Regions from separate parts of the Streptomyces sp. NPDC048696 genome, predicted to be linked through region 2. Evidence: predicted binding sites of a transcription regulator. Region 2 holds the regulator's gene; the other holds the start of a gene.

Region 1 (11,441 bases), on a different contig from region 2:
CCCCGCCACCTCCCGTTCCCCGCGTCCGCACCCTTGACCCGCCCCCCGCGCGAAAATACCTTCCAGGGGTGACCGATGACGTGAAGGAAATTTTCACCGGCGGCACGGCACCCCCCGCCCCCGCCGCCCTCGCGGCCAAGGTGCGCACCCTCGCGCCGTCCATGACCCGCTCGATGCAGCGCGTCGCCGAGGCGGTCGCCCAGGACCCGGCCGGCTGCGCCGCCCTCACGGTCACCGGTCTCGCCGAGCTCACCGGCACCAGCGAGGCCACGGTCGTGCGCACCGCCCGCGTCCTCGGCTACCCCGGCTACCGCGATCTGCGTCTGGCGCTCGCCGGGCTCGCCGCCCAGCAGCAGTCGGGGCGCGCCCCGGCCGTCACCGCCGACATCGCGGTCGACGACCCGATCGCGGACGTCGTCGCCAAGCTCGCCCACGACGAGCGGCAGACCCTCGCCGACACCGCCGCCGCCCTCGACACCGGCCAGCTCGGCGCGGCCGTCGCGGCCCTCGCGCAGGCCCGCCGCGTCGACATCTACGGCGTCGGCGCCTCCTCGCTCGTCGGCCAGGACCTCGCCCAGAAGCTGCTTCGGATCGGGCTCATCGCGCACGCCCACACCGACCCGCACCTCGCGGTCACCAACGCCGTGCAGCTCAGATCCGGCGACGCCGCCGTCGCCATCACCCACTCCGGCTCCACCGGCGACGTCATCGAGCCGCTGCGCGTCGCCTTCGACCGCGGGGCCACCACCGTCGCCATCACCGGACGCCCGGACGGGCCGGTCTCCCAGTACGCCGACCACATACTGACCACCTCGACCGCCCGCGAGAGCGAGCTGCGCCCGGCCGCGATGTCGTCCCGGACGAGTCAACTCCTCGTCGTGGACTGCCTGTTCATCGGCATCGCCCAGCGTACGTACGAGACGGCGGCCCCGGCCCTCGCCGCGTCGTACGAAGCACTCGCCCACCGCCGCAGCCCGCGCACCCGCTGACCCCGGGTGCCCTCGCACACGTACGGAAAGAGCGCACTTCCATGACTTCCGCGTACGGGGAACTCCGCGCCCAGCTGGCTCAGTTGACCACCGAGGCGTTCCGGCCCGAGCTCGCCGACATCGACCGTCTTGCGACCGCCGAGATCGCCCGCATCATGAACGGCGAGGACGCGAGCGTCCCGGCCGCCGTCGCCGCGCGGCTCCCGCAGATCGCCGCCGCGATCGACGCCACCGCCGAGCGGATGGCGCGCGGCGGGCGGCTCGTCTACGCGGGCGCGGGCACCGCCGGGCGGCTCGGCGTGCTGGACGCCAGCGAGTGCCCGCCGACGTTCGCCACCGACCCCTCGCGGGTCGTGGGGCTCATCGCGGGCGGCCCGTCCGCGATGCTCCAGGCGGTCGAAGGAGCCGAGGACTCAAGGGAGTTGGCGGCCGCCGACCTCGACGCTCTCGTCCTTGACGCGGACGACACCGTCGTCGGGATCTCCGCCTCGGGCCGCACCCCGTACGCCGTCGGCGCGGTCGAGCACGCGCGGGCCCTGGGCGCGCTGACCATCGGGCTCTCCTGCAACGCGGACAGCCCGCTCGCGGCCGCCGCCGACCACGGCATCGAGGTCGTGGTCGGCCCGGAGCTGCTGACCGGCTCCACCCGGCTGAAGGCGGGCACCGCCCAGAAGCTCGTCCTCAACATGATCTCGACGATCACGATGATCCGCCTCGGCAAGACGTACGGGAACCTCATGGTCGACGTACGCGCCTCAAACGAGAAGCTGCGCGCCCGCTCGCGCCGGATCGTCTCGCTCGCGACGGGCGCGGGCGACGACCATATCGAGTCCGCCCTGACGGCCGCCGACGGCGAGGTGAAGACGGCGATCCTGATGCTGCTCGCGGACGTCGACGCGGCGACGGCGACGCGGCGCCTGGAGCGCGCGGACGGGCATCTGCGCGCGGCGCTCGGGTAGCCCGGGGCGGCAACTCCGGTACGCGGCGACCGCCTTACGATCTCGTCATGACCACGTCCGACCGCGAACCCGAACCCGTCTTCATGCGCGTCAACGGCCGTTTCGCCTACAACCCCGCCAACCCCGTCGGTCTCACCCTCATCATCCTCACCCTGGTCGTCGTCGGCGTCGGCATCTACGTCGTGAACGACGAGACGAACTGGAGCCGGGGCGAGCTGCGGGACGCCGCCCACCAGGCGGCGCACGACCTGGACGGGACGACGCAGCGCAACTACGCGCCGTCCGAGGCGTTCTCCGGAAACGACTACGCGCGGATCATCGAGGACGCCATGAACAACACCGGCGCGGCCCAGTGGTTCACCGACCCGCTCGTGCTGCGCAGCAGCGGCAAGGACCCCTCGGCGTACGACATCACCGGCCCCGGCACCGACGCGGCGTTCTGTATGCACGTCGTCGTCACCCCGCTGGGCAACGGCGAAGCCGTGATCAGGACGCGGGTCACCGACGACGCCTGCTGACCCGCGCCGAAAACCCCCGCACACGCCGAAGGGCGGCACCCCCGGCGTGGGGTGCCGCCCTCCGTACGTAACCGGGCCACCGATCCTTCGAGAAGGATCAGAAGTCCATGTCACCGCCCGGCATGCCGCCCGGAGCGGCCGCGGCGGCCTTCTCCGGCTTGTCGGCGATGACGGCCTCGGTGGTCAGGAACAGCGCGGCGATCGACGCGGCGTTCTGCAGCGCGGAGCGCGTGACCTTCGCCGGGTCGATGATGCCCTCGGCGATCATGTCGACGTACTCGCCGGTCGCGGCGTTCAGACCGTGGCCGACGGCCAGGTTGCGCACCTTCTCGACGACGACGCCGCCCTCAAGGCCACCGTTGACGGCGATCTGCTTGAGCGGGGCCTCCAGGGCGAGCTTCACGGCGTTGGCGCCGGTCGCCTCGTCACCCGACAGGTCCAGCTTCTCGAAGACCGAGGAGGCCTGGAGCAGGGCCACGCCACCGCCGGCGACGATGCCCTCCTCGACGGCCGCCTTCGCGTTGCGAACGGCGTCCTCGATGCGGTGCTTGCGCTCCTTGAGCTCGACCTCGGTGGCGGCACCGGCCTTGATGACGGCCACGCCGCCGGCCAGCTTCGCCAGGCGCTCCTGGAGCTTCTCGCGGTCGTAGTCCGAGTCCGAGTTCTCGATCTCGGCGCGGATCTGGTTCACGCGACCGGCGACCTGGTCGCTGTCACCGGCACCGTCGACGATGGTGGTCTCGTCCTTGGTGATGACGACCTTGCGGGCGCGGCCGAGCAGGTCGAGGCCCGCGTTCTCCAGCTTGAGGCCGACCTCCTCGGAGATGACCGTGCCGCCGGTGAGGATGGCGATGTCGTTCAGCATCGCCTTGCGGCGGTCGCCGAAGCCCGGGGCCTTGACGGCGACGGACTTGAAGGTGCCGCGGATCTTGTTCACGACCAGGGTCGACAGGGCCTCGCCCTCGACGTCCTCGGCGATGATCAGGAGCGGCTTGCCCGACTGCATGACCTTCTCAAGGAGCGGCAGCAGGTCCTTGACCGAGCCGATCTTCGAGTTGACGATCAGGATGTACGGGTCGTCGAGCGCGGCTTCCATGCGCTCCATGTCGGTCGCGAAGTACGCCGAGATGTAGCCCTTGTCGAAGCGCATACCCTCGGTGAGCTCAAGCTCCAGACCGAAGGTCTGGGACTCCTCGACGGTGATGACGCCTTCCTTGCCGACCTTGTCCATGGCCTCGGCGATGAGCTCGCCGATCTGGGTGTCGGCGGCGGAGATGGAGGCCGTGGAAGCGATCTGCTCCTTGGTCTCGACATCCTTGGCCTGCTCCAGCAGGGCGCCCGAGACGGCCTCGACGGCCTTCTCGATGCCGCGCTTCAGGGCCATCGGGTTGGCGCCGGCGGCGACGTTGCGCAGGCCCTCGCGGACCAGCGCCTGGGCCAGGACGGTCGCGGTCGTCGTGCCGTCACCGGCGACGTCGTCCGTCTTCTTCGCGACTTCCTTGACCAGCTCGGCGCCGATCTTCTCGTACGGGTCCTCCAGCTCGATCTCCTTGGCGATGGAAACACCATCGTTGGTGATCGTGGGGGCGCCCCACTTCTTCTCAAGGACGACGTTACGGCCCTTGGGGCCGAGGGTGACCTTAACGGCGTCGGCGAGCTGGTTCATCCCGCGCTCGAGACCGCGCCGTGCCTCCTCGTCGAACGCGATGATCTTGGCCATGTGAAGTGGTCCTCCCGGACTGGGGTGGATTGCTCCGGATCGAGAGGCGCCCGCGACGGACGGCCTGCAAGCCTTGTGGTTCCTTGCCCCACGCGGCTCGCGGACCTCACCGACCCGATCCAAGTTCTGTCACTCTCACCAGCAGAGTGCTAACGCCAATGATTAGCACTCGACCCAGGAGAGTGCAAGGCCGTCCCACCGCCGCCGCCCTGCCGGGGGCGGACTCGGGGGCGGGTCCGGGGACGGGCTCCGGCGCGCGCTCCGGCGCGCGGACACGCACGTGGGGCCCGCATCCTTTTACAGAGGATGCGGGCCCCACGGCGTGAGTGCGTCGGTGGCCGATCGCGCCGAGATCAGACGGCGAGCTTGACCATGTCCGCCTGCGGACCCTTCTGGCCCTGCGAGATCTCGAACTCGACTCGCTGACCTTCTTCAAGGGTGCGGTAGCCGTCCATCTGGATCGCGCTGTAGTGGACGAAAACATCCGCACCACCGTCGACCGCGATGAAGCCGTACCCCTTCTCCGCGTTGAACCACTTGACGGTGCCCTGAGCCATGCCTAACTCCCCTATTACTGGCCCTTGCACGGGACCACACTTCGCGGACCCGGGTCAGACCTGCACCCTCCGACAGGAGAGGGTGTGCGCCGGAACGCGTCGACCGCGGCTGAATGTATCTGCCCAACTGCCCTCTGCAACAGGTCAATCGGACGAGAATTCCGGGCAGGGGTGAGGAGCGGAATGCCGCCTATTCCAGCATTCCGGGGCAAGTCGGGCCGGGCAAAGCGCACTTAAGGAGCAATATGCTCGAACACTTTGACCGCTTCTCGACGCCGGTTCGTCGCGTTCTCATATGCACGTGGCACGCACAACGAAGGGGACTTCCCCACTGTACCGCGCTCAACCACACTGAATTGCCCCCTCCGCTTAGCTTGCGGAGGGGGCAATTCAGGTAACTCTGCGTGCTGCGAAGGGGAGTGATTCGCCCTCGGGTCCAGCAGGCTCAGCAGCCTCCGGCGACCGCCGGAATGATCGAGACGCCCGCGCCGTCCGGCGTGGCCGTCTCAAGACCCTGCTCGAACCGGACGTCGTCGTCGTTGACGTACACGTTGACGAAGCGGCGCAGCTTGCCCTGGTCGTCCAGGACGCGCGCGGCGATCCCGGTGTGGTTCTTCTCCAGGTCGGCGATGACCTCGGCGAGGGTGGCACCCTCGGCCGCGACCTCGGCCCTGCCACCGGTGTACGTACGGAGAATGGTGGGGATGCGGACGTTGACGCTCATGGTGTGCTGCCTTTCCGTGGCCGGTGGGTCAGTGGGCGAGGCCCGCGTCGCGGAACGCGTCCAGGCTCGGGCGGATCGTCGCGGTCGGGCCGGTCGTCGGGGCCACGGCGTCCAGGGTCTTGAGGCCGTCGCCCGTGTTGAGGACGACAGTAGTGAGCGCCGGGTCGAGCAGCCCGCTGTCGATGAGCTTGCGGGTGACACCGACCGTCACACCGCCCGCCGTCTCGGCGAAGATGCCCTCGGTCCGGGCGAGCAGCTTGATCGCGTCGACGACCTGCTCGTCGTTCACGTCCTCCACCGCGCCGCCGGTGCGCCGGGCGATGTCCAGGACGTACGGGCCGTCCGCCGGGTTGCCGATGGCCAGCGACTTGGCGATGGTGTTCGGCTTCTGCGGCCGGACCACGTCGTGGCCCGCCTTGAAGGCGGTGGAGACCGGCGAGCAGCCCTCGGCCTGGGCGCCGAAGATCTTGTACGGCCTGTCCTCGACGAGGCCCAGCTTGATGAGCTCCTGGAGACCCTTGTCGATCTTCGTGAGCTGCGAGCCGGAGGCGATCGGGATGACGATCTGGTCGGGCAGCCGCCAGCCCAGCTGCTCGCAGATCTCGTACGCCAGCGTCTTGGAGCCCTCGCCGTAGTACGGGCGCAGGTTCACGTTCACGAAGCCCCAGCCCTCGCCGAGCGGGTCCCCGATGAGCTCCGAGCAGAAGCGGTTGACGTCGTCGTAGTTGCCCTCGATGCCGACCAGCTCACCGCCGTACACCGCGGCCATCACGACCTTGCCCTGCTCCAGGTCGTGCGGGATGAACACACAGGAGCGGAAGCCCGCCCGGGCGGCGGCCGCGCCGACCGCGCCCGCGAGGTTGCCGGTGGAGGAGCAGGAGAGCGTGGTGAAGCCGAACGCGCGGGCGGCCTCGACGGCGATCGCGACGACGCGGTCCTTGAAGGAGTGCGTCGGGTTGCCGGAGTCGTCCTTCACGTAAAGGCCGCCGGTGACACCGAGCTCGCGGGCGAGATTGTCGGCCTTGACGAGCTTGGTGAAGCCGGGATTCAGGTTGGGCTTTTCAGCCACATTGGCCGGAACGGGCAGCAGCGGCGCATAGCGCCAGATGTTGTCCGGGCCCGCTTCGATGCGCCTCCGCAGCGCCTCGGGGTCGCCGGTCGGAAGGTCGTACGCCACTTCGAGCGGACCGAAACACAGGGCGCAGGCGAAGATGGGGCCGAGGTCGAACCGCTCGCCGCATTCCCGGCAGGAAAGCGCGACGGCGGGACCGAGGTTCACGGTGCTGGAGGCGTTTACCGCGGCGTCAGCGGTGGTGACGGTGTGCACAGCCATGATGGCGAGGCCCTTTCTCCTCATCTTCCCCATGGCGCATTTCGCCATGAGACGGAATTGGCACCTTCCCCACCGTGACCTCGCGGTCGGCAGGAGGGTTGCCGGGACTTCAACGGGCCGTTCCCTCAGTCCCTCTGGATGAGCGCTGTGGCACCGGGTCCATGACCCGGGCATTTGTTCGCGCGACGACCCCGACATGCGACGGTCATCCGCGTTGTTCAAGACTGTAACCGAAGGCTTGGACGGTTGAGACAGTCGTCCGAACCGCGAGATGGATCACACAAACCCGTACAAGGAGGCCCCGGCTCGTGTTGGAAGAGGTGGAGCGCTGGCTGAGCAGGCGTTCCTGGTCCGCGGCCGACCGGCCGCTGGACCGGATCATCGCCGCCAAGCGCCGCGGCGGCAGCACGGTCAGCGTGGTCCTGCCCGCGCTCGACGAGGAAGCCACCGTCGGCGAGATCGTCGCCGCCATCCGGCGCGAGCTGATGACCGAGGAGGTGCCGCTGGTCGACGAGCTGGTGGTGATCGACTCCGGCTCCACCGACCGTACGGCCGAGGTCGCGGCCGCCGCCGGCGCCCGGGTCGTGCACCGGGACGCGATCCTGCCCCGGATCCCGGCCCTGCCCGGCAAGGGCGAGGTGCTGTGGCGCTCGCTCCTGGTCACCACCGGTGACATCGTGTGCTTCGTCGACGCGGATCTGAAGGAGTTCGACGCGGGTTTCGTGTCCGGGATCGTCGGCCCGCTCCTGACCGATGCGGACGTGGCCTTCGTCAAGGCGATGTACGACCGCCCGCTGGGCTCCGCCGCAGGTCAGGGCGGTCGGGTGACCGAGCTGGTGGCGCGCCCGCTGCTCAATCTGCACTGGCCGCAGCTCGCCGGGTTCGTCCAGCCGCTCGGCGGCGAGTACGCGGCCCGCCGCTCGCTCCTGGAGCGGCTGCCCTTCCCGGTCGGTTACGGAGTGGAGCTGGGGCTGCTCGTCGACGCGCTGCACACGGTGGGCCTGGACGCGCTGGCCCAGGTGGACGTCGGCGTACGCAAGCACCGCCATCAGGACGGCCAGGCACTCGGCCGGATGGCCGCCGCGATCTACCGCACGGCCCAACTGCGGCTCTCCCGCGCCCACTTGGTCCGCCCGGCGCTGACCCAGTTCGAGCGCGGCGAGGACGGCTTCACCCCGCGTACGTACCCGGTGGACACCGAGGAGCGCCCGCCGATGCGGGAAATCTCGGAGTACGCGGTGCATCGGGCGGCGTAAGCGGGCGTGACCATCAGGGGCCGGTGCCCCCGTTCGCACGTTTGAGGCATTCCGCTACGGGCTAGGTTCGTGTCCATGGTCTCCGCGCGCGCTGCCCAGGTCCTCGTCGCGTCCAACCGCGGCCCGGTCTCCTACGCCCTCGGCGACGACGGGACGCTCACGTCCCGGCGCGGCGGCGGCGGAGTGGTCTCGGGCCTCTCCGCGATCGGCCAGGACGCCGACTCGCTGTGGGTGTGCTCGGCGCTCGGCGACGGCGACCGCGAGGCCGTGCGGCGCGGGGTCGCCGAGCCGGGCGTGCGGATGCTCGACATCGACGCCGATGTGCACGCGGACGCGTACAACGGGATCGCGAACTCGGTGCTCTGGTTCGTCCACCACATGCTCTACCAGACCCCTCTGGAGCCGGTCTTCGACGCGGAGTTCCGGCGGCGGTGGGGGGCGTACGAGACGTACAACCGGGCGTTCGCCGAGGCGCTGGCGGACGCGGCGGCCGAGGGGGCGGCGGTCCTCGTCCAGGACTACCACCTGGCCCTGGTCCCGGGGATGCTCCGCGAGCTCCGCCCCGACCTGCGGATCGGCCACTTCTCGCACACGCCGTGGGCGCCGGTGGAGTACTTCCGGATGCTGCCGGACGACGTGGCCGCGCGGCTGCTGCGCGGCATGCTCGGCGCGGACCGGCTCGGCTTCCTCACCCGCCGCTGGGCCGACGCCTTCGCCCGCTGCTGCGAGGACGTCGTCGGCGGTACGGGGGCCACCGCGATCGGGGTGCACGCGCTCGGCGCGGACGCGGAGTTCCTGCGGCGCCGGTCCCACGAGCCGGACGTGGCGGAGCGGATGGCGGCGCTGCGCGAGGAGATCGGCGCGGGCCGCAAGGCGATCGTGCGGGTCGACCGCACGGAGCTGTCGAAGAACATCGTGCGGGGGCTGCTGGCGTACCGGCAGCTCCTGGACGAGCGGCCCGAGTGGCGCGAGCGGGTGGTGCATGTGGCGTTCGCGTACCCGTCGCGGCAGGACCTGGCGGTGTACCGGGAGTACACGGCGGAGGTCGCGAGGCTGGCCTCGGCCATCAACTTCGCTTACGGAACGCCGGGTTGGACCCCGGTGGTCCTCCACGTCAAGGACGACTTCGCGCGGTCGCTGGCGGCGTACCGGCTGGCGGACGTGGCGCTGGTGAACCCCATCCGGGACGGGATGAACCTGGTCGCCAAGGAGGTGCCGGTCGTGTCGGACGACGGGTGCGTGCTGGTGCTGTCGCGGGAGGCGGGGGCGTGTTCGGAGCTCGGCTCCGACGCGGTGGTGGTGAACCCGTACGACGTGTCCGGCACGGCGGCCGCGCTGCACGAGGCGCTGTCGATGGGCCGCGAGGAGCGTGCGGCCCGCACGAAGCGTCTGGCCGCGGCCGCGACCGCGCTGCCGCCCCAGCGCTGGTTCCTGGACCAGCTGGACGCGCTGCGCTCCGCCGGGGGGCGCTGATTTGTCGTTCGTCCGCGGCTCGGTGGGGGCTGGTCGCGCCCACGCGGCGGAGCCGCATATGTCACAGCCCCGCGCCCCTTAAATGGGCCCTTCGAGCCCTCCTTAGGGGCGCGGGGAACTGCGCGAGCAACCCAGCACGGTCCGCAGACGAAGAACCAGGCCGCCCGCCCAGGGCTTTCGGGAAGGGGTGGGGTGGGGGCTCTACAGGCGGGACGCCAGCGTCGCGAGGAAGTCGACCACCGCCGACGGGCCCGGTACCAACACGTCGGCCCGGTCCGCCAGTTCCGGCACCTCCGTCGACCCGCTGCACACCAGCAGACCCGGCACCCCGTCCGAGCGGAGTTTTTCGACGGCGGCGAACGCGGGCAGGTCGCCGAGGTCGTCCCCCGCGTACACCACCGCCCCCGCGGACACCTCCCGCAGATACGACGCCAACGCCATCCCCTTGTCCATCCCCGGCGGCCGCAGCTCCAGGACCAGCCGCCCGGGCTCCAGGATCAGCCCGTGCCGGGCGGCCAGCTCGGCCAGCGGGGCCCGCAGCGCAGCGAACGCGGCCTCCGGGTCGCCCGCCCGCCGCGTGTGGACCGCGACGGCCCGCCCCTTCTCCTCGATCCACGTACCGCGCCACGCCCCGTGCGAGTCGAGTACGCCCGGGAGTTCGGCCCGCGCGGCGGCGACACCGGGGTGCGGGGCCGGGGCGTGCACGGTCCCGCTGACCGCGTCCCAGCGCTCGGCGCCGTAGTGCCCGAGCACGACGAGGTGTTCAAGACCCGCGACGCCCGCGAACCCCCCGTACCGTACGGCCACGCCCGCCGGGCGCCCGGTGATCACCGCGACCGAGGCGACCTTGGGCGCCAGCGCCGCGAGCGCGGGCACGGCGCCGGGGTGCGCCCGGGCCTGCTCCGGGTCGGGGACGATCTCGGCGAGCGTCCCGTCGAAGTCGAGCGCGACCACGGTCCGCTCGGGCGCCGCCAGGACCGCGGCGAGCGCGTCGCGCCCGGCGGAGGTGGCAGGGGTCGGCAGGGGGTGCGGTTGGCTGCCCATGGCACGACCCTAGCGGCGGCACCCGGGCACAGCCATGGTCGTCGCGTTACGAACGCCGTTCGCGCTGGGCCTCGCGGACGCGGCGCAGGCGGTTGACCGTGACCGGGTCGTGGGCGAGGGCGCGCTCGTCGTCGAGGAGGGCGTTGAGGAGCTGGTAGTAGTGGGTCGGCGAGATCCCCAGCCGCTCCCGTACGGCCCGCTCCTTGGCGCCGGGGCCGGCCCAGGAGCGGGCTTCCATGGCGAGCACGGCCTTCTCGCGCTCGCCGAGGGGGTTGTCGGTCATACGATCCAACGTATCGGGTCGACGGGGCCGACCCACCCCGTACGCACTGCGCGCACCTACTCCGCGTTCTCCGCTTCGAGCGCGACCTTCGCGATGCCTTCCAGGACCGACTTCGGGTCGCCGTTCGGCTGCACGGCCTCGCCGATCCGCTTCTTGACCGTCTCGCTGACCTTGGGCCAGGACGTCTTGCCGACCGGCGGCAGCTCCGAGGACGGCAGGGCGGCCAGGAACTCGGCGAGGTCCTGGTGCTTGCCGTCCTTCTGCATCGCCTGGGACGCCGAGCGCGTCGCGGGCAGCAGGTCGTACTTGTCCGCGAACGCCGACACGTTCTGGTCGTTGAACGTGAAGTCCAGGAACTTCCCGATCTGCTCCCGGTGGCCGTTCTGCTTGAAGCCCATGATCCAGTCGGCGACACCCATCGACGCCTTGGCCTTGCCCTCGACGCCGGGCAGCGGGACCATCCCGTACTCGACGCCCTTCTTGCGGGCCTCCCCCATCAGCGACGGGTGGCCGTTGAGCATGCCGACCTCGCCCTTGGCGAAGGCGTCGAACGCGGCCTGCCGGTTGAGCCTGCCGGGCGCGACC
Region 2 (11,441 bases):
GCTGGCGAGCAGCGCGGCCTTCTCCTCCAGCGCGGCGTTGGAGCGCTGCAGCTCGGCCTGCTGGCGCTGGAGTTCGTTGGAGCGCTCCTGGAGCTGCACGGCGAGCCGCTGGGACTCGCTGAGCAGCGATTCCGTACGGGAGTTGGCGATGATGGTGTTGATGGCGACGCCGATGGTGTTCACGAACTGGTCGAAGAACGCCAGGTGGACATCGGAGAAGCGGGAGAACGAGGCGAGCTCGATCACGCCGAGGAGCTTGTCCTCGAAGAGGATCGGGATGATGACGACGCTGGCCGGGGAGGCCTCCCCGAGGCCGGAGTTGATCTTGATGTAGTCCGGCGGGGCCTCTTCCAGGAGGATGCGTTTCTTCTCCAGCGCAGCCTGGCGGACCAGGCCGTGGCCCGGCATGCCGGTGGTGTCGACGGTCGCGCCCTGCGCGGAGCCGTATCCCGCGATGAACGCCAGTCCCTTCGTCGTCGACGTCGTACGGGAGGGGGTGTCCTCGTTCCCCGGGTCGGCCAGGAAGAACGCGCCGTACTGGGCGTTCACCAGGGGGGTCAGCTCGCGCAGGATCAGGTCGGCGACCTCCATCAGGTCGCGGTGGCCCTGCATCAGAGCCGCGAGCCGGGCGAGGTTGGACTCCAGCCAGTCCTTGGCGCGGGTCGTCTCGCGCAGGTTGGACACCATCAGGTTGATGTTGTCCTTCAGCTCGGAGACCTCGCCGCGCGTCTCCACGGTGATCGAGCGGGACATGTCGCCCTGGGCGACGGCCGAGGCCACCTCGGCGATCGCGCGGACCTGGGTGGTGAGGTTCAGCGCGAGCTCGTTGACGTTGGTCGTCAGGCGCTTCCACGTCCCGTACACGCCCTCGACCCGGGCCTGACCGCCCAGCTGGCCCTCCGAGCCGACCTCGCGGGCGACCCGGGTGACCTCGGAGGAGAACGAGGAGAGCGTGTCGACCATGGTGTTGATGGTGGTCTTGAGCTCCAGGATCTCGCCGCGCGCGTCCACGTCGATCTTCTTCGACAGGTCGCCCTGAGCCACCGCGGTCGCCACCTGGGCGATGTTGCGGACCTGGGAAGTCAGGTTGTCCGCCATGTAGTTGACGTTGTCGGTCAGGTCCTTCCAGACGCCGGAGACGCCGAGGACCTGGGCGCGCCCGCCGAGGCGGCCGTCGGTGCCGACCTCGCGGGCGACCCTGGTCACCTCGTCGGCGAAGGCGCGCAGTTGCTCCACCATCGTGTTGACGGTGTCCTTGAGCTCCAGGATCTCGCCGCGCGCGTCGACCGTGATCTTCTTGGAGAGGTCGCCGTTGGCGACGGCGGTCGTCACCTGGGCGATGTTGCGGACCTGGGAGGTGAGGTTGGACGCCATGAAGTTGACGTTGTCCGTGAGGTCCTTCCAGACCCCGGAGACGCCTCTGACCTGGGCCTGGCCGCCGAGGTTTCCTTCGGTGCCGACTTCGCGGGCGACGCGGGTGACTTCGTCGGCGAAGGCGGAGAGCTGGTCGACCATCGTGTTGATCGTCGACTTCAGGCCCAGGATCTCGCCCTTCGCCTCGACCGTGATCTTCTTGCCGAGGTCGCCCTGGGCTACGGCGGTCGAGACGAGCGCGATGTTGCGGACCTGCGAGGTCAGGTTGTCCGCCATGAAGTTGACGTTCTCGGTGAGGTCCTTCCAGACCCCGGAGACGCCTCTGACCTGGGCGCGCCCGCCGAGGTTTCCTTCGGTGCCGACTTCGCGGGCGACGCGGGTGACCTCGTCGGCGAAGGCGGAGAGCTGGTCGACCATGGTGTTGATCGTCGACTTCAGCTCCAGGATCTCGCCCTGCGCGTCCACCGTGATCTTCTGCGAGAGGTCGCCGTTGGCGACGGCGGTCGTCACCTGGGCGATGTTGCGGACCTGGGAGGTGAGGTTGGACGCCATGAAGTTGACGTTGTCCGTGAGGTCCTTCCAGACCCCGGAGACGCCCCTGACCTGGGCGCGCCCGCCGAGCCGCCCCTCGGTGCCGACTTCGCGGGCGACGCGGGTGACCTCGTCGGCGAAGGCGGAGAGCTGGTCCACCATCGTGTTGACGGTCAGTTTCAGCTCCAGGAGCTCCCCGGTCGCCTCGACCGTGACCGTACGGGTCAGATCGCCGCGCGCCACGGCCGTGGTCACCGCCGCGATGTCGCGGACCTGGGCGGTCAGCCGCGCGGCCATGGTGTTGACGGCCTCGGTGACATCGCGCCAACTGCCGCTCAGCCCCTGCACCTTGGCGCGCCCGCCGAGCCGCCCCTCGGTGCCGACCTCCCGCGCCACCCGGGTCACCTCGCCCGTGAACAGCGACAGCTGGTCGACCATCTTGTTGACGGCCCGGCCGAGTCTGCGCAGATCGCCGCGCAACTGCCGGTTGCCGTCGTGCAGATCGACCCGCTGGGTCAGATCACCGCCCGCCACCGCGTCCAGGACGCGCGTCGCGTTCGCCGCCGGTACGACCAGGGCGTCGATCAGGGAGTTGGTGCTCGCCACACCGGCCGTCCAGGCGCCCTGCCCGGGGCTGGCCGCGAGGCGCTCGTCCAGGTGCCCGTGCCGGACCACCTCACGGCGCACCCGGGCCAGCTCGTCCGTGAAGTGCTGGTTGCGGACGGCGATCTGATTGAAGATCGCGTTGAGCTCCGCGGGTATCCCCTCATGGGTCTCCTGGAGCCGGACGCGGAAGTCGCCGTCGCGCAGAGCGGTCATCGCGGCCAGCAGCGGACGCAGCTCCAGAGCGCGGATCCAGTCGCCCTCATCAGGAGGCACGGCACTGTCATGCTTCATCTCGGCCCACTTCGGTGACTCGGCGCTTATGGGCACGCTCAGTCTGTCACTCTGTCGGTGTCAAAGCGGCGCATTGTGAGAACCGGTCAGGAGCCGCACCGTGGGATCCATTCCAACGCAGCGGGAGAGCGTGAACCGCCTACTGAACTCACCCGCTCCGCCCGACGCGACGGAGTACGGCGCCCGGTCCTGCGCCCGCACCAGCCTGCCCGGCAACCCGCTCGCCCCGTCCGCCGCCCGCCGCTTCGTGCGGGCCGCGCTCGCCGACTGGACGGACCAGGACCTGCCCGGCGCGACCCGGCTCGGCGACCGGCTCGCGGACGACGCGGCGATACTGGTCAACGAGCTCGTCACCAACGCGGTGGTGCACGCCGGCACCACGGTCGAGCTGGTCTGCCGTCTGGAGCAGCCGGCCGGCGGCGACCTCGGCGGGGTGGTCCTGGAGGTCTCCGACCACCATCCCGCCAGGGCCGTCCACAACGAGCCGCGCGCCCCGCGCGAGCCCGGAGCGCCCGAATACGGCCGGGGCCTGCACCTGGTGGCGGCGCTCTCGGAGAGCTGGGGCATCACCTACCGCACGGGCATGAAGACCGTATGGGCCCGCCTGGAGCTGGTGGCGGACGGCGAGGGCGACGGGGGCGACGGGGACGGCCACTACGACCCCGGGTCCGACGCGCGCCTCCAACGCGGCCTGCGCGCCGCCGAGATACTCACCAACGCGCCCCGGCGCACCTCGTCCGAGCACGACCGGGACTGGGTCAACCGGGGCGCGCTGTCCTTCCTCGCCGAGGCGTCCGACCTGCTGGCGGGCCAGTTCGACGAGGACATGATCGCGGCGCTCGCCGGGCAGCTCCTGGTGCCCCGGCTCGCCGACTGGTGTGCGATCTGGCTCGACCCGGAGGCAGGCGGACCGCTGGGCTCGCCGCGCCTCGCCCGGGTCTGGCACGCCCGCGAGTCCGGCATCGAGGAGCTGCGGGCGGCCCTGGAGAAGGAGCCGCCCCGGCTGCCGGAGTCGGCGCGCGGCGGACCGGTGCCGATGCCCTGGCCGTGCCCGGACGAGGACGACGGGGCGGCGCTCGCCTACCGGATGGTGGCGGGCGGCCGGTCGGTGGGCGTGCTCATGCTCGGCCGGGGCGGCCTGATGCGGCTCCCGGACGAGGTCACCGGCCTGGTCGAGGACTTCGTACGCCGGGTGGCGCTGGCGATCGGCGCCGCGCGCCAGTACACCCGGCAGGTCACCATCAGCCGGGTGCTCCAGCGCGGGCTGCTGCCCGCGGGCGTGGCGGAGATCCCGGGGGTCGACAGCGCGCTGGTCTACCAGCCGAGCGGCGAAGGGGTGGCCGGGGGCGACTTCTACGACCTGTTCCCGGGCGCCGACGGCCGCTGGTGCTTCGCGCTCGGCGACGTCCAGGGCAGCGGCCCGGAGGCGGCGGTCGTCACGGGCCTGGTGCGGCCGTGGCTGCGGCTCCTGGCGCGTGAGGGGTACGCGGTGCACGACGTGCTCGACCGCCTCAACAAGCTGCTCGTCGACGACGGCGTCGAGGCGGCGGAGGCGGCCGCCCGGATGGTCGCGACGGCGGGCGGCCACGAGATGCCCGAGGGCCCGCAGGCCAGGTTCCTCTCCCTCCTGTACGGGGAGCTGGTGCCGGTCCCCGAGGACCAGGGCGGCGGCGCCCGCTGCACCCTGGCCAGCGCCGGGCACCCGCTGCCGCTGCTGCTGAGCCCCGACGGCGCGGTACGGGCGGCGGCGGTGCCGCAGGTGCTGATCGGCGTGGTCGAGGGGGCGGCGTACGAGAGCGAGAGCTTCCGGCTGATGCCCGGCGACAGCCTGCTGTGCGTCACCGACGGGGTGACCGAGCGGCGCTCCGGCTCGCGGATGTTCGACGACGAGGACGGCCTGGCGACGGCGCTCGCCCAGTGCGCCGGGCTGCCCGCGTCGGGGATCGCCGAACGGATCAAGCGAGCGGTGTACGCGTTCGGCGCGAAGCCGCCGGAGGACGACCTGGCGCTGCTGGTGCTACAGGCGCGGTGAGGCGGGGCCGCGGTCGGGGGACGGGGCCGCCCCACGGGTGGCGGACAATGGGGTCATGCCTTCCGTACTGCCCGATGGTGAGCCCATGCCCGAGGACGGGGCGCTGCCCGGTTCCGCCCTGGAGGGCGCCGGGGAGCGGCCGCTCGGCTTCTACCTGCACGTTCCGTACTGCGCCACGCGCTGCGGCTACTGCGACTTCAACACCTACACCGCCACCGAGCTGCGCGGTTCCGGCGGCGTGCTCGCCTCCCGGGACAACTACGCCACGACCCTGATCGACGAGATCCGCCTCGCCCGCAAGGTGCTGGGCGACGACGACCGTCCGGTCCGTACGGTGTTCGTCGGCGGTGGCACGCCGACGCTGCTCGCCGCGGGTGACCTGGTCCGGATGCTGGCGGCGGTACGGGACGAGTTCGGGCTCGCGGACGACGCCGAGGTGACGACGGAGGCGAACCCCGAGTCGGTGGACCGGGCGTATCTGGAGGAGCTGCGGGCCGGCGGCTTCAACCGGGTGTCCTTCGGCATGCAGAGCGCGAAGCAGCACGTACTGAAGGTCCTCGACCGTACGCACACGCCGGGGCGCCCCGAGGCGTGCGTCGCCGAGGCGCGGGCGGCGGGGTTCGACCACGTCAACCTGGACCTGATCTACGGGACGCCCGGGGAGTCGGACGACGACTGGCGCGCGTCGCTGGCGGCGGCGGTCGGCGCGGGCCCCGACCACATCTCGGCGTACGCGCTGATCGTCGAGGAGGGCACCAAGCTGGCGCGGCGCATCCGCCGGGGCGAGGTCCCGATGACGGACGACGACGTCCACGCGGACCGCTATCTGATCGCCGACTCGGTGCTGGCCGAGGCGGGCTTCGACTGGTACGAGGTGTCGAACTGGGCCACGTCCGAGGCCGGGCGGTGCCTGCACAACGAGCTGTACTGGCGCGGGGCGGACTGGTGGGGGGCGGGGCCGGGGGCGCACAGCCATGTGGGGGGCGTGCGGTGGTGGAACGTGAAGCATCCCGGGGCGTATGCGTCGGCGCTGTCCGTCGGCCGCAGCCCGGGGGCGGGCCGGGAGGTCCTGTCCTCGGAGGACCGCCGGGTCGAGCGCATCCTCCTGGAACTGCGCCTGCGCGCGGGCTGCGAGCTGTCCCTGCTGCGCCCGACGGGCCTCGCGGCGGCGCGCCGCGCGCTGTCCGACGGGCTGCTCGACCCGGGCCCGTACGCCGACGGCCGGGCGGTGCTGACGCTGCGGGGGCGGCTGCTGGCGGACGCGGTGGTCCGCGACCTGGTGGATTGACCCCCACCCCGCACCTTCCCGCTGTGACATTTGCGGCTCCGCCGCGTGGCCTCCGGGGGCGGGTGGGGGTTGAGGAGGGTTTCCCGGGGCTGCGCCCCGGACCCCGCGCGGGGGCTGCGCCCCCTGCACCCACTCTCCGGCTGCCGACCGTGCTGGGTTGCGCGCGCAGTTCCCACCGGGCCGCAGCCGACCAGATCCCCCGGAGGGTTTCGGGAAGGGGTGGGGTGGGGGAAAACCAAACCCCGGTCCCCAACTACGCCGTCACGAAATCGATCAGCTCCTCCACCCGGCCCAGCAGCTCCGGCTCCAGGTCCTTGTACGTGTGGACGCGGGACAGGATGTGCTGCCACGCCGCGCCCGTGTGCGGGGGCCAGCCCAGGGCCGCGCACACCCCCGTCTTCCAGTCCACACCCCGCGGCACCACCGGCCACCCCCCGATCCCGACGGACGCCGGCTTCACCGCCTCCCACACGTCGATGTACGGATGCCCGGCGATCAGGACGTGCTCGCCCGTGACCGCCGCCGCGATCCGGGACTCCTTCGAGCCGGGGACCAGGTGGTCGACCAGGACTCCGAGGCGCGCGTCGGGTCCGGGGGCGAAGTCCGCGACGATCGCGGGGAGGTCGTCGATGCCCTCCAGGTACTCGACGACGACGCCCTCGATCCGCAGGTCGTCGCCCCACACCTTCTCCACGAGCTCCGCGTCGTGGCGCCCCTCGACATAGATCCGCCCCGCCCGCGCCACCCGCGCCCGCGCCCCGGGCACCGCCACCGACCCCGACGCCGTACGGGTGGGGCGGGACGGCGCGGCCGAGGGGCGGACCAGCGTCACCACCTTGCCCTCCAGCAGGAACCCGCGCGGCGCCAGCGGGAACACCCGGTGCTTGCCGAAGCGGTCCTCCAGCGTCACCGTGCCCGCCTCGCAGCGGATCACCGCCCCGCAGAAGCCGGTCGTCACCTCCTCCACCACCAGATCGGGCTCGGCGGCGACCTCGGGGGCCGGGGCCTGCTTCTTCCAGGGCGGGGTCAGATCCGGGCTGTAGCTGCGCATTCGGATGAGAATACGGGCTGATCACCGACCCCGGGCGGGTTACGACACGCCGAATTGGGCCGCCAGCGACGCCCGTTGCCCCCGTACGAACGCCGCGTCCACCACCGCCCCGTGCCCGGGCACGTACACCGCGTCCTCCCCGCCCAGGTCGAGCAGCCGGTCCAGCGCGGCGGGCCAGCGGGTGCGGACCGCGTCGGGGCCCGCCTGCGGCTCGCCGGACTCCTCCACCAGGTCGCCGCAGAAGACGATCTCGGGGGAGCCGGGGATCAGCAGCACGAGGTCGTGGCCGGAGTGGCCGGGGCCCACGTTGGCGAGGAGCACCTGTCGGCCGCCCAGGTCCAGCGTCCACTCGCCGCTCACGAAGTGGTGCGGCCGCACCAGCAGGTCGGCCGCTTCGGCGGCCTGCGCGGCCGGGACCCCGTGCGCCGTCGCGTCGGCCTTCAGGGCCTCGCCGTCCAGGACCCGGTCGATGCCCACCGCCCCGTACACCTCGGCGCCCGAGAACGCGGCCGTGCCGAGCACATGGTCGAAGTGCGGATGGCTGAGCGCGATGTGGGTGACCCGGCGCCCGGCGAGCGCCTGCGCCTGGGCGCGCAGTTCGGCGCCCTCGCGCAGCGTGGACCCCGTGTCGTACAGCAGTACCGCCCGCTCGCCGACGACCAGGCCGGCCGTCGCGTCCCAGCCGGGCAGCCTGCGGCGGCCGACGCCGTCGCCCAGGCGTTCCCAGCCGGACTCCTCCCAGCGGATGTCCGTCGTGTCGATGCCCATGACCGCGACGGTATCCCGGGTCACCGGGCGCGTCGCTCGACCGCGCCGCGAGCGGTAAGGGTGGCCGCCCTTGCTAGGGGTGTACCGGTCGGCCGTACACTGGCCGGGGGAATGCTGGCACTCGAACGCACAGAGTGCCAGGCAGAGCGGCCAGGGACCACAGCTGGAGGTGTGCGCGGTGCTCAGTGAACGCAGACTGGAGGTCCTGCGCGCGATCGTCCAGGACTATGTCGGGACCGAGGAGCCGGTGGGGTCGAAGGCCCTGACCGAGCGGCACGCGCTCGGCGTCTCGCCGGCGACCGTGCGCAACGACATGGCCGTCCTGGAGGAGGAGGGCTTCATCGCCCAGCCTCACACCAGCGCCGGTCGCATCCCCACGGACAAGGGCTACCGGCTGTTCGTCGACAAGCTCGCGGGCGTCAAGCCGATGACGTCGCCGGAGCGGCGGGCCATCCAGAACTTCTTGGACGGCGCCGTCGACCTCGACGACGTGGTGGCGCGGACCGTGCGGCTGCTCGCCCAGCTGACCCGGCAGGTCGCCGTGGTGCAGTACCCGTCGCTGACACGCTCGACCGTGCGGCATGTGGAACTGCTCTCACTCGCGCCCGCCAGACTCATGCTGGTGCTCATCACGGACACCGGGCGGGTCGAGCAGCGGTTGGTCGACTGCCCGGCGCCGTTCGGCGAGACCTCGCTCGCGGATCTGCGGGCCCGGCTCAACAGCCGGGTGGTCGGGCGGCGCTTCGCCGACGTACCGCAGCTGGTGCAGGACCTGCCGGAGTCCTTCGAGCCGGAGGACCGAGGAACCGTTTCGACGGTCCTGGCCACCCTGCTCGAAACCCTGGTCGAAGAGACCGAGGAGCGGTTGATGATCGGCGGCACCGCCAATCTGACCCGCTTCGGACATGATTTTCCCCTGACCATTCGGCCGGTGCTGGAGGCACTTGAGGAGCAGGTCGTGCTCCTCAAACTGCTCGGCGAGGCCAAGGAATCGGGCATGACCGTACGAATCGGGCATGAGAACGCCCATGAAGGGCTGAACTCCACGTCCGTCGTCTCGGTCGGCTACGGTTCGGGCGGCGAGGCGGTCGCCAAACTCGGCGTGGTCGGCCCGACCCGCATGGATTACCCCGGAACGATGGGAGCGGTACGCGCAGTGGCACGTTACGTCGGACAGATCCTGGCGGAGTCGTAAGTGGCCACGGACTACTACGCCGTACTGGGCGTACGCCGCGACGCATCGCAGGACGAGATCAAGAAGGCGTTCCGCCGGCTGGCGAGGGAACTTCACCCCGATGTGAACCCCGACCCCAAGACCCAGGAGCGGTTCAAGGAGATCAACGCCGCTTACGAGGTGCTGTCGGACCCGCAGAAGAAGCAGGTCTACGACCTCGGCGGCGACCCCCTGTCGTCCTCCGGCGGCGGTGGCGCGGGCGGCTTCGGCGCGGGCGGCTTCGGGAACTTCTCGGACATCATGGACGCGTTCTTCGGCACGGCCTCGCAGCGCGGTCCGCGCTCGCGGACCCGCCGGGGCCAGGACGCCATGATCCGCCTGGAGATCGACCTCAACGAGGCGGCCTTCGGGACCACCAAGGAGATCCAGGTCGACACGGCGGTCGTCTGTACGACCTGCTCCGGCGAGGGCGCCGCCCCCGGCACCTCGGCGCAGACGTGTGACATGTGCCGCGGCCGCGGTGAGGTCTCCCAGGTCACCCGCTCCTTCCTCGGCCAGGTCATGACCTCGCGGCCGTGCCCGCAGTGCCAGGGCTTCGGCACCGTGGTGCCGACCCCGTGCCCCGAGTGCGCGGGCGACGGCCGGATCCGTTCGCGGCGCACCCTGACCGTGAAGATCCCGGCCGGTGTCGACAACGGCACCCGGATCCAGCTGGCGGGCGAGGGCGAGGTCGGCCCCGGCGGCGGCCCCGCCGGCGACCTCTATGTGGAGATCCACGAGCTGCCGCACGACGTCTTCCAGCGGCGCGGCGACGATCTGCACTGCACGGTGACGATCCCCATGACGGCGGCGGCGCTCGGCACCAAGGTGCCGCTGCAGACGCTGGACGGCATGGAGGAGGTGGACATCCGCCCGGGCACCCAGTCGGGCCAGTCCATCCCGCTGCACGGGCGCGGTGTGACGCATCTGCGCGGCGGCGGGCGGGGCGATCTGATCGTCCACGTCGAGGTCACCACGCCGACCAAGCTGGACCCGCAGCAGGAGGACCTGCTGCGCCAGCTGGCCAAGCTGCGCGGCGAGGAGCGCCCCCTGGGCCAGTTCCAGCCGGGCCAGCAGGGCCTGTTCTCCCGCTTGAAGGACGCGTTCAACGGCCGCTGAGCCGCGAAATGTCACAGCCCCGCGCCCCTTGATGGGCCCTTCGGGCCCTCTTAGGGGCGCGGGGAACTGCGCGACCAGCCCCCACCGGCCCGCAGGTCAGCAGGGGCCCGGGGCGCAGCCCGCGGTGGGAGGGGGATTCGGTGCCGGGGCGCACCCGTGGCACGATGCGGGCATGGCTTTGACCGATCTCTGCCGGTATCCGATCGTGCAGGCCCCCATGGCCGGTGGTGTCTCCGCCGCCGGTCTCGCCGCCGCGGTCTGCGAGGCCGGCGGGCTCGGATTCCTGGCCGCCGGGTACAAGACGGCCGACGGGATGTACCAGGAGATCAAGCAGCTGCGCCGGCTCACCGGCCGCCCCTTCGGCGTCAACCTGTTCATGCCGCAGCCCCCGCACACCGACCCCGCGGTCATCGACGTCTACCGGCACCAGCTGGCGGGCGAGGCCACCTGGTACGAGACACCGCTGGGCGAGGCGGACTCCGGCGGCGACGACGGCTACGAGGCCAAGCTGGCGATCCTGCGCGACGACCCGGTCCCGGCCGTGTCGTTCACCTTCGGCTGCCCCGAGCCCGAGGTGCTCGCCGCCTTCGCCGCCCTCGGCACGTACACCGTCGTCACCGTGACCACCCCCGACGAGGCGCTGGCCGCGCAGAGCGCCGGTGCGGACGCCGTGTGCGTGCAGGGGATAGAGGCCGGCGGGCACCAGTCGACGCACCGCGACGACCCGCAGGCCGACGGCTCCGGGATCGGGCTGCTCACCCTGATCACGCTGGTCCGCGAGGCCGTGCGGCTGCCGATCATCGCGACCGGCGGCCTGATGCGCGGCGCCCAGATCGCGGCGGTGCTCGCGGCGGGCGCGGACGCGGCGCAGCTCGGCACGGCGTTCCTGGCCTGCCCGGAGTCCGGCGCCGACGCGCTGCACAAGCAGGCCCTGACCAACCCCCTGTTCGCCCGTACGGAGTTGACCCGCGCGTTCTCCGGCCGGCCCGCCCGCGGCCTGGTCAACCGGTTCATGCGCGAGCACGGGCCGTACGCGCCGGCCGCCTATCCGGAGGTCCACCAGATCACCACCGGACTGCGGCGGGCCGCCGCGGCGGCCGGTGACGCCCAGGGCATGGCGCTGTGGGCGGGCCAGGGCCACCGGCTCGCGCGCGAGCTGCCCGCCGGG

Evidence for each region. Region 2 encodes HrcA, which represses chaperone genes, less so after heat shock. Its sites were predicted from a motif close to TTNGCACTCNGNNNNNCNGAGTGCNAA; they were not measured.
Region 1: a site for HrcA is predicted at 4,313-4,339, ahead of groL (chaperonin GroEL). Genes of this name have one in related genera too.

The regions. Positions count from the first base shown of each region.
Region 1 covers NZ_JBICVJ010000003.1:21,301-32,741, forward strand. The annotation lists gene ACGFRG_RS06200 (MurR/RpiR family transcriptional regulator) at 69-989, shown strand; gene murQ (N-acetylmuramic acid 6-phosphate etherase) at 1,031-1,948, shown strand; gene ACGFRG_RS06210 (hypothetical protein) at 1,996-2,466, shown strand; gene groL (chaperonin GroEL) at 2,564-4,186, opposite strand; gene ACGFRG_RS06220 (cold-shock protein) at 4,540-4,743, opposite strand; gene ACGFRG_RS06225 (MoaD/ThiS family protein) at 5,189-5,467, opposite strand; gene thrC (threonine synthase) at 5,496-6,800, opposite strand; SAM riboswitch class I at 6,818-6,945, opposite strand; gene ACGFRG_RS06235 (glucosyl-3-phosphoglycerate synthase) at 7,109-8,056, shown strand; gene ACGFRG_RS06240 (trehalose-6-phosphate synthase) at 8,132-9,529, shown strand; gene otsB (trehalose-phosphatase) at 9,731-10,573, opposite strand; gene ACGFRG_RS06250 (DUF3263 domain-containing protein) at 10,620-10,856, opposite strand; gene ACGFRG_RS06255 (extracellular solute-binding protein) at 10,913-11,441, opposite strand, start outside.
Region 2 covers NZ_JBICVJ010000005.1:32,736-44,176, reverse strand. The annotation lists gene ACGFRG_RS11875 (HAMP domain-containing protein) at 1-2,724, opposite strand, end outside; gene ACGFRG_RS11870 (SpoIIE family protein phosphatase) at 2,903-4,834, shown strand; gene hemW (radical SAM family heme chaperone HemW) at 4,890-6,122, shown strand; gene ACGFRG_RS11860 (DUF3097 domain-containing protein) at 6,376-7,173, opposite strand; gene ACGFRG_RS11855 (MBL fold metallo-hydrolase) at 7,213-7,941, opposite strand; gene hrcA (heat-inducible transcriptional repressor HrcA) at 8,120-9,136, shown strand; gene dnaJ (molecular chaperone DnaJ) at 9,137-10,273, shown strand; gene ACGFRG_RS11840 (nitronate monooxygenase) at 10,446-11,441, shown strand, end outside.